4 regions of the Pseudomonas syringae pv. tagetis genome follow, and region 2 is predicted to be linked to each of the others. Evidence: predicted binding sites of a transcription regulator. Region 2 holds the regulator's gene; each other region holds the start of a gene.

Region 1 (2,163 bases), 2.0 Mb from region 2:
TGGGTTTCTGGCGCTGGAGCGAGCCTGCAGCACCTTGCAGACCGACGAGGGCATTCTGCGCATGAAAGCTCCCTCGACACTGACCATGCGCTGGTTGCTGGCGCGGCTCAGTCGCTTCCGTCACCTGCAAGTGGGCAACGAAGTGCAACTGACCAGCGCGTGGATGGATATCGATGCGGTGGACTTTACCCGGGAGCCTTTCGACTGCGCGATTCTGCTCAGCCACGGGCACTTCCCGTCGGATTGGGAGGCCACTTTGCTGTTCCCCGAGTTGTTGATTCCGGTGGGTGCGCCAACGCTGTTACAGGACCCGCCCTGGGACGTCGAACGGCTGGCGAAAGCTGAACTACTGCATCCCACCCCCGATCGACGTGACTGGCGCTCCTGGCTGAACCGAATGGGGCTGGCAGACAAGGTGTCGCTCAAGGGCGGGCAAGTGTTCGATACGCTTGAACTGGGAATGATCGCAGCGGCACGCGGTTACGGGGTGTCGATGGGCGATCTGCTGATGGTCGCCGAAGACGTGGCACAGTCCCGCCTGAGCCTGCCGTGGCGAACGGCAGTATTCAGCGGTGAGAACTACTATCTGGTCTGGCCGCGTACAAGGCCCGGCGTAGAGCGGTTGCGGCGTCTCAGCGATTTTCTGCAGGCGGAGGTCAACGCTATGGAGTTGCCGTTAGTTGAAGTACTGCATTAAAAATTAGTTTAGTATTGAACTGCCATCATTCGTTAATGTCGCGCTTCGCACTCAAGTAACGACCTTGGTGGCCGAAGCATTGCTTAACTACCGCCTGTTCAGGCGGCACAACATACTCACTAATTTATCAGCTGAATGGTAAGCCACGGACCCGGCAACTCCAATCATTCGGCACGGAGTCTCTATGTCCAAGCCCCGTACCCGAATTGCTTCGCAACTCGGTATTGCTCTGGCTGTGATCCTGGCCGTGGTCATCAGTGGCAGCACGCTGTTCGCGCTGCGGTCTCTGGACGCGTCCAACCTGGTGATTCGCGAAGAACACATGTCGAGCGAAGCCAGATTGCTCGCCGACCAGCTCAACACGTTTCACAGCACCTTGCGCGACAGCACTCAGCGTTTGAGTGGGCTGTTCGAAAAGCGCTTTGCCGCGGGCCTGAGCCTGCAACCCGACAAGCCGGTCACGGTCGCGGGCACATCCACGCCAGGCCTGTTTCTGCGTGACACCGCGCTGAACAACGATTTCACCGAAGTCGATGAATTCCGCTCAATGACCGCAGGCGTGGCAACGATTTTCGTGCGTAGCGGCGACGACTTCATCCGTATCAGCACCTCCCTGAGCAAGCAGGATGGCACACGCGCCATCGGCACCGTGCTGGATCGCAAGGGCGCAGCCTACGAACGTTTGATAGCCGGTCAAAGCTACGTTGGCAAAGCAGTATTGTTTGATCGCTACTACATGACTCAATACAGCCCGGTTCGCGACAGCAGCGGCAAGATCATTGCGGCGCTGTTTGTAGGGTTCGATTACACCGATGCACAGAAAACCCAGTTCGATAACCTGAAGAGCTTCCGCATCGGCTCCACCGGCTCGCTGGCACTGCTGGACGAAAAAGGCACCTGGCTGGTGCCGCCGGCGGGCGTCAAGTCGCTGGACAGTGCCGCCAAGTCGGTTGCCGATCTGGCCAGCAAACCGGGCAAGGCACAGTTCTGGAATGACGGCGATGACGACTACTACAGCGTTGGCCAGCCATTCGCCGGTGGTCCCTGGACAGTCATTGCCAGCATGCCGCGCGACGAAATCAGTGAAGTGACCTGGAACGTCGGCACGCAATTGGCCATCGGCAGCCTGCTGGCCATGTTGATCGCAGTCATCAGCGCGATCTGGCTGCTGCGCAGCAAGCTGCGTCCTCTGTCCGAACTGGTACGCCAGGCCGATGCACTGGGTGCGGGCGACCTGAGCGTACGCCTCAATGTGACCAGCAACGACGAGATCGGCCAACTGTCGGGCAGCTTCAACAAGATGAGCGAAGCGCTCTCATCGATGGTGTCGCATATACGTACCGCAGCGCAGGAAGTCAGTACCCGCGCCCATGCGTTGTCCGGCCTGTCGGGTGGTGCCTACGAGGGCATGGAGCAACAGTCCGGAGAGATCACCAGCATGGCCGGTGCCGTCGAGGAGTTCAGCG
Region 2 (2,163 bases):
GACGCGTTCAAAGATCTTTTCGATCTTCTCTTTCAGCGCTTGAGCCGTGAATGGCTTGACTACATAACCGTTCACCCCGGCCTGGGCAGCTTCAATGATCTGCTCACGCTTGGCTTCGGCAGTGACCATCAGCACGGGAAGGCTTTTGAGGCGATCGTCCTTGCGGACCTCGCGCAGCAGATCGATGCCGGACATGCCAGGCATGTTCCAGTCCGTCACCAGAAAGTCAAAGGCACCGCTTTGCAGCATCGGCAATGCGGTCAGACCATCATCCGCTTCCGATGTGTTGGTAAACCCCAGATCACGCAAAAGGTTCTTGATGATCCGCCGCATCGTTGAGAAGTCATCAACGATGAGGATTTTCATGTTCTTGTCCAATTCGACCTCCAAGCAGTCTTTAACGCGTTCAGCACCTGAACACGCTGTTCACTCAATACTGGCACAGCACACCCCCGGCTGTACGAAACGACGACGGGCTTGGCACAACAACAGGCAAAGACCTGAACAACAAGCCCATCAGGGCACTGCCCGACAGGCTTTTGACTCGTCTATCCTGTTACCACGTAACGCTCTGCACAGCCGGTATGCAGATACTGCGCGACCACAGGCCGCACCGCATCTGTCAACGCGCTCGCCACTCCCCCAAACGCCCTCGCAAACGAGCTGCGCACTGGCTGTGTAACTGACTGACCCGAGATTCGCTGACCCCTAGAACTTCTCCGATTTCCTTGAGGTTCAGCTCTTCGTCGTAGTACAGCGCCAACACCAGACGCTCGCGCTCTGGCAGGTTGGCAATTGCATCGGCCAACGCAGCCTGGAAGCGCTCGTCTTCCAGGTCGCGCGACGGCTCAAGCGAACCGCTTGCGCCATCCTCATGCAGCCCTTCGTGATCGCCGTCCTGAAGCAGGTCGTCGAAACTGAAGAGGCGGCTGCCCAAGGTGTCGTTCAAAATCCCGTAATAATCATCGAGACTCAACTGGAGTTCGGCCGCAACCTCGTGATCTTTAGCATCACGACCGGTTTTAGCTTCAATTGCCCGAATTGCGTCACTGACCATGCGGGTATTGCGGTGCACCGAGCGTGGTGCCCAGTCCCCTTTGCGCACTTCATCCAGCATCGCACCACGGATGCGAATACCGGCGTAGGTCTCGAAACTCGCACCCTTGGTGGAATCGTATTTGGTCGAGACTTCAAGCAGACCGATCATGCCGGCCTGGATCAGATCCTCGACCTGCACACTGGCCGGCAAGCGCGCCAGCAGATGATAAGCGATACGCTTGACCAATGGCGCATAACGCTCGATCAACTCGTACTGTGAGTTACGGGAAGCCTTGCTGTACATCTGGTAGCCGCTCGCAGTCATTGCACAGGCCCTGCACTGGTCTGGTGAACGAGTCGCTCAACGAAGAACTCGAGATGGCCCCGCGGATTGGCTGGCAACGGCCAGGTATCAACCTTCTGGGCAATGGCCTTGAACGCCAGTGCACATTTGGAACGCGGGAATGCTTCGTAGACGGCGCGCTGCTTCTGCACGGCCTTGCGCACGCACTCGTCGTACGGCACGGCACCTACATACTGCAGCGCAACATCAAGAAAACGGTCCGTTACTTTGGTGAGTTTGGCGAACAGGTTGCGCCCTTCCTGAGGGCTCTGCGCCATGTTGGCCAGGACCCGGAAACGGTTCATGCCGTAGTCGCGATTGAGCAGCTTGATCAGGGCGTAGGCATCGGTGATCGACGTGGGCTCGTCGCACACCACCAGCAACACTTCCTGAGCGGCGCGCACGAAGCTGACCACCGATTCACCGATACCGGCAGCCGTGTCGATCACAAGTACATCGAGGTTGTCGCCAATCTCGCTGAACGCCTGGATCAACCCTGCATGCTGGGCCGGGGACAGATGCACCATGCTCTGGGTGCCTGAGGCGGCAGGCACGATACGAACCCCACCTGGCCCCTGCAACAGAACGTCGCGCAATTCACAACGACCCTCTATCACATCGGCCAGTGTACGTTTAGGCGTCAGCCCAAGCAGAACGTCGACATTGGCCAGACCCAGATCGGCATCCAGCAGCATGACGCGCCGGCCAAGCTCGGCAAGGGCCAGTGAAAGATTCACTGACACGTTAGTCTTACCGACGCCACCTTTGCCACCGGTCACCGC
Region 3 (2,163 bases), 2.7 Mb from region 2:
GTTCCGCATTACGTGCCACTTCTTCTACCGCACTGGTCATTTCATTGACGGCGGTCGCGGCCTGGTCAATCTCGTTGTTCTGGCGCTGAATGCCTTGAACACCATCTTCGGTGATGGCTGTCATCTCTTCGGCCGCAGCGGCCAACTGAGTGGCCGAGTTTGAAATCTGCTGAAGTGTGTCTCGCAGTTGAGTCTGCATGGCAACCACGGCAGCGGCGACGCTGGTGGTGTCATTGGCATTGACCTTGATTGTACTGCTCAGGTCGCCCCTGGCGATGGTGCGTGTGATTGTAGCCACCGTTCCCGGTTCGCCCCCGATGGCTGAAAGAATGCTGCGTATGGTCAGCAGTGTCACCACGACACCCAGCACCGCAATCACCAGTGTGGCGGCAATGGACAGATTGTTGGCCCGAGCGGCGCTTGCTTCCTGGGCTTCAAAACGCTCGCCAGCACTCTGTTTGCCCTGCTCGCGCAGGGTTTGCAGGGTCTTGAATACCTGTTCGGCGAACGGTTTTACTTCGGTGCGGTTGATGTTGGTGGCGGCTGCAATATCACCCGTCTGAATGACACTCGTCTGGTGTCGCATGCCATCACGCAAATTTGTGTAATCACGCTGCAACTGCTGGGTCAGCGCGACATCCAGCGTTTCAGCCGTGTCCTTGCCGAGCAGGACTGTCAGTTGGTCCAGCCTGGCAAAAGCCGCCTCGTTCTCATTCTTCCAGCCTGCAGTCTGTTCCGGATTGCCGATGGCGATCATGCGCAGGATGTTGATGTCCACACGGGTCAATGCGCCATCGATATTGTTCACCGCCTCAGTGGCGAGAAAATCCCGGTTGTACAGCGCGTCGACATTCTCGGTGGAGGTCTTGAGTGTGTGGATCATGAAAACCGAGAGCGCGATAAACGCAACGATGATGGCGAAGGTGGAAGCCATCAATCGTTGTTTTATGGTAGGGCCGGTAGTAGCTGCTTGGATTTGGGACATGGGGGGGTTCCCTTTAAGGGTTGTGCGCCTGCTGAATCGGAACCGTGCGAAATACGGCACAGCTTCAAAGCTATCGGCGTCCCCGGCCCAAGCTTTAAGTAGTAGCTAAATGATATTTTTACAGCTGTGCAGGCACTGCCAGCCACTCTCCCAGCGCCTGCTGATACTCACCGGTGGCCTTGCTCAGATGCAGCCATTGGTCCACGTAGCTTTTCCAGGTCACATCGTCGCGTGGCAACAGGTACGCTTTTTCACCGTACTGCATGTACCGGGTCGGGTTGACGGCGCACAAGCCCGGCATGCGTTTCTGCTGGTAGAGCGCTTCGGAGGCGTCAGTGATCATCACGTCAGCCTTTTTGTCCAGCAGCTCCTGAAAGATGGTCTTGTTGTCGTGAAAAGACAGGGATGCCTTTGGCAGATGGGCGCGGGCGAAGGCTTCATTGGTGCCGCCAGCAGGTTCTATCAGGCGCACTGACGGCTGGTTGATCTGCTCGACAGTCTGATAGGAAGCCTTGTCTTCACAACGTACCAAGGGAATCTTGCCGTCCACGTCCAGTGTATTGCTGAAGAACGCCTTCTTCTGACGTTCCAGGCTGACCGAGATGCCGCCCATGCCGATGTCGCATTTACCGGCAACCATGTCCGGCATGAGATTCTTCCAGGTGGTAGGCACCCACTGCACGTTCACTCCCAGGCTTTTGGCCAGCGAGCGGGCCATGGTGATATCGATGCCTTCGTACTCACCGTCTTCGCGGAGCAGGGTGTAAGGCTTGTAGTCGCCGGTCGTGCAAACCGCCAATTGACCAGCCTGCAGCACCTTGTCCAGGTGCGAGGAGGAATCCTGAGCCTGAGCCATACCTGTCATGCCCAGCAGCAGGGCGGTGAATACGCTGTATTTAAGGTTCATCATGAGTATGAGTGCTCGCAGCCATGCAGTCGGTTTTGTTGGAGTCGACAGATTGCTTCATTTGTCAGGCCGATGTGAAGCTGTAATGAAAACATGCGTTCAGATGTACGGGCATCAATCAGGGGTTGAACATTTCGTAAAAAAGCGTAATGTTGTGCCCCATGATTCTTGAGCAAATCAAAGCGGTCGGCAATGACACTCGCATGTTGATCATGGAGTGGCTGAAAAACCCGCAAGCCCATTTCCCTCCACAGGACCACGGTGATCCGGC
Region 4 (2,163 bases), 900 kb from region 2:
CCTGCTCGATTTCGCTGTTCTGTTGCTGCAGTGTGCGATCGGCGCTTTCGGTGATCGATGTCATCTCGACGGCGGCAGTGCTCAACTGGGCGGACGCGCCCGATATCTCCTGAATCGTGCTGCGCAGGTTGCCCGACATCGTGTTCAGTGCGTTCATCAAACGTGACGCTTCATCGCTGCCGGTGACGCCCAGTTGCCGGGTCAGGTCGCCTGCGGCGATGTCTTCTGCCAGTTTGAGGGAGATGCCGATCGGATCGACAATACTGCGTGTCAGGGTAACCGCCAGAACCACTGTCAGAAGGCACGCCACGACAACCACCGTCAGTAACACATTGACACTGTGGTTATAAACGGCGGTGGCATCTTTCCCGGAACTCACGGCTTCTTCAGCGTTGTGACCGCGCAGCGTGGAAAGTTTTTCCTGATAGGCGCTGGCCCGTTGAACCTGCTCTGCGTTCGCAAAGGAAACGGCTTTTTCATGATCGGAGCTGTCCATGGCGATGATCTGTTTTACACCGTCGATGTAGGCTCCCATCTTGCTGTTGGCGTCTTCGAATTGCGCACGGTCGGTTTCACCCGAAATCAGATTTTTCCGATAGAACTCGCTGTTCGACCGGAGCGCTTCGATAGCTTCCCGGACTTTGGCTTCCGCAGTGCTGTGTACGGCGGGATCGGTACTGGCCAGCATTCTGATGCTTTCCAGGCGGGCGTGAAGCAGGGCGATCTGAATGTCGTCGACCACCTGAATACTGGGCAGCGAGTTTTCTTCTATGTTCTGTTCGGCCGTGCGCAGATGGTCGATCTGCACGTAGGAGAATCCACCGAGACCAATCAGCAGCAAGGTAATAACGCCAAAAAACAGGGATGCCCTGCGTGAGATATTCAATGATCTGAGGTTCATGATTGCCTCCGGCGGCAAAAAACAGGCGAAAGGGGATACATTCCTTTCCAATAACTGTTTTTCTGCCGAAGCAGGGAGAGCTTTAATAAATAGCGATGAAAGTTATTTCATTATTGACTTGGCTGTATTGAGGGGCTGTTAAGTCATTGTGTGGACTGGAGAAAATCCCGTTGCGCAGTGAATAAAATAAACGGCTTGCCTTGCCCGCTGTCACTAAAGTATTAACTCTAATAATTCAGGTTTTGACGGGCATAACCGCCGGACTGACTGTTACGCCGCCGAGGCGTTACCCGTAACAACCAGTGTGTCCAGAAAACCTGCAACGCGGCCCATGCACGCCATGCGTTCTTCCACGTGAGGCATGTGACTGGACTCTTCGAAAATCGACCAGCAAATATTAGGAATATTATCCACATAGGGTTTTACGACTAGCCGTGTGGCCTCGTCATACTCTCCGGAAATCAGCAGCGTGGGGACCTCAATGGATGACAGGCGATCGACGATGGTCCAGTCCTTCATCGTACCGATGACGTGAAACTCGGTAGGGCCATTCATGGCGTGATACACCGTCGGGTCCGCGTCGATCTGGTCGAAGGTTCGTTTAACCTCCTCCGGCCAAGGGGTGATGCGACAGACATGACGGTCATAAAATGCCCGTGAGGCTTTCAGGTACTCAGGGTCAGTCAACGTTCCTGCCTGTTCGTGCTTGAGTAATGCAGCCTGCACCTCTGCCGGCAATGCCTCGCGCAGTCGATTGGCTTCGCTGACCCAGGTGCGCATGTCAGCAGGTGAGTTGGCAATAATCAGCGCCTTCAGCCCCGTGGGTTTGAGTACCGCATGCTCCGACGCCAGCATGCCACCCCAGGATTGGCCCAGCAGAGCGTAGTTATCCTTGAGGCCCAGATGCTCAAGCAGGTTGTCCAGCTCACGCAGGAACAGATCCACCGTCCAGAACTCATTGCCTTGTCCGGGAAGTCGCGTGGATTTTCCGTTACCCAGTTGATCATAGTGAATCACCGCCCGACCGGTACTGGCGAGGTCCTTGAACGAATCCACGTAATCATGGGTACAGCCGGGGCCGCCGTGCAGGATGACCAAGGGCGCGCGAGGGCCGTGCACATCGCCAGTGATGCGATACCACGTCTGATAGTTGCCAAAAGGGGCAAAACCTTCCTTGATCGTTATCTCTGCCATGTCGCCGGTCCCTGCTGGATAGTTCGGGGCACCATAGCGCGGCGTCTTGCGTCTCATAACTATAGAAA

What was found. Region 2 encodes FliA, which starts transcription of late flagellar genes. Its sites were predicted from a motif close to CTAAAGTTTNNNNNNNNNNNGCCGNTAA; they were not measured.
Region 1: a site for FliA is predicted at 748-775, ahead of MME58_RS28020 (methyl-accepting chemotaxis protein). Genes of this name have one in related genera too.
Region 3: a site for FliA is predicted at 1,056-1,083, ahead of MME58_RS05710 (methyl-accepting chemotaxis protein). Genes of this name have one in related genera too.
Region 4: a site for FliA is predicted at 960-987, ahead of MME58_RS21655 (methyl-accepting chemotaxis protein). Genes of this name have one in related genera too.

Annotation. Positions count from the first base shown of each region.
Region 1 is NZ_CP092923.1:5,974,147-5,976,309, reverse strand. It holds gene MME58_RS26775 (LysR substrate-binding domain-containing protein) at 1-697, shown strand, start outside; gene MME58_RS28020 (methyl-accepting chemotaxis protein) at 882-2,163, shown strand, end outside.
Region 2 is NZ_CP092923.1:3,972,548-3,974,710, forward strand. It holds gene MME58_RS17600 (chemotaxis response regulator CheY) at 1-366, opposite strand, end outside; gene fliA (RNA polymerase sigma factor FliA) at 623-1,363, opposite strand; gene fleN (flagellar synthesis regulator FleN) at 1,360-2,163, opposite strand, start outside.
Region 3 is NZ_CP092923.1:1,284,670-1,286,832, forward strand. It holds gene MME58_RS05710 (methyl-accepting chemotaxis protein) at 1-985, opposite strand, end outside; gene MME58_RS05715 (transporter substrate-binding domain-containing protein) at 1,104-1,895, opposite strand; gene MME58_RS05720 (ArsR/SmtB family transcription factor) at 2,042-2,163, shown strand, end outside.
Region 4 is NZ_CP092923.1:4,868,821-4,870,983, reverse strand. It holds gene MME58_RS21655 (methyl-accepting chemotaxis protein) at 1-901, opposite strand, end outside; gene MME58_RS21650 (proline iminopeptidase-family hydrolase) at 1,172-2,095, opposite strand.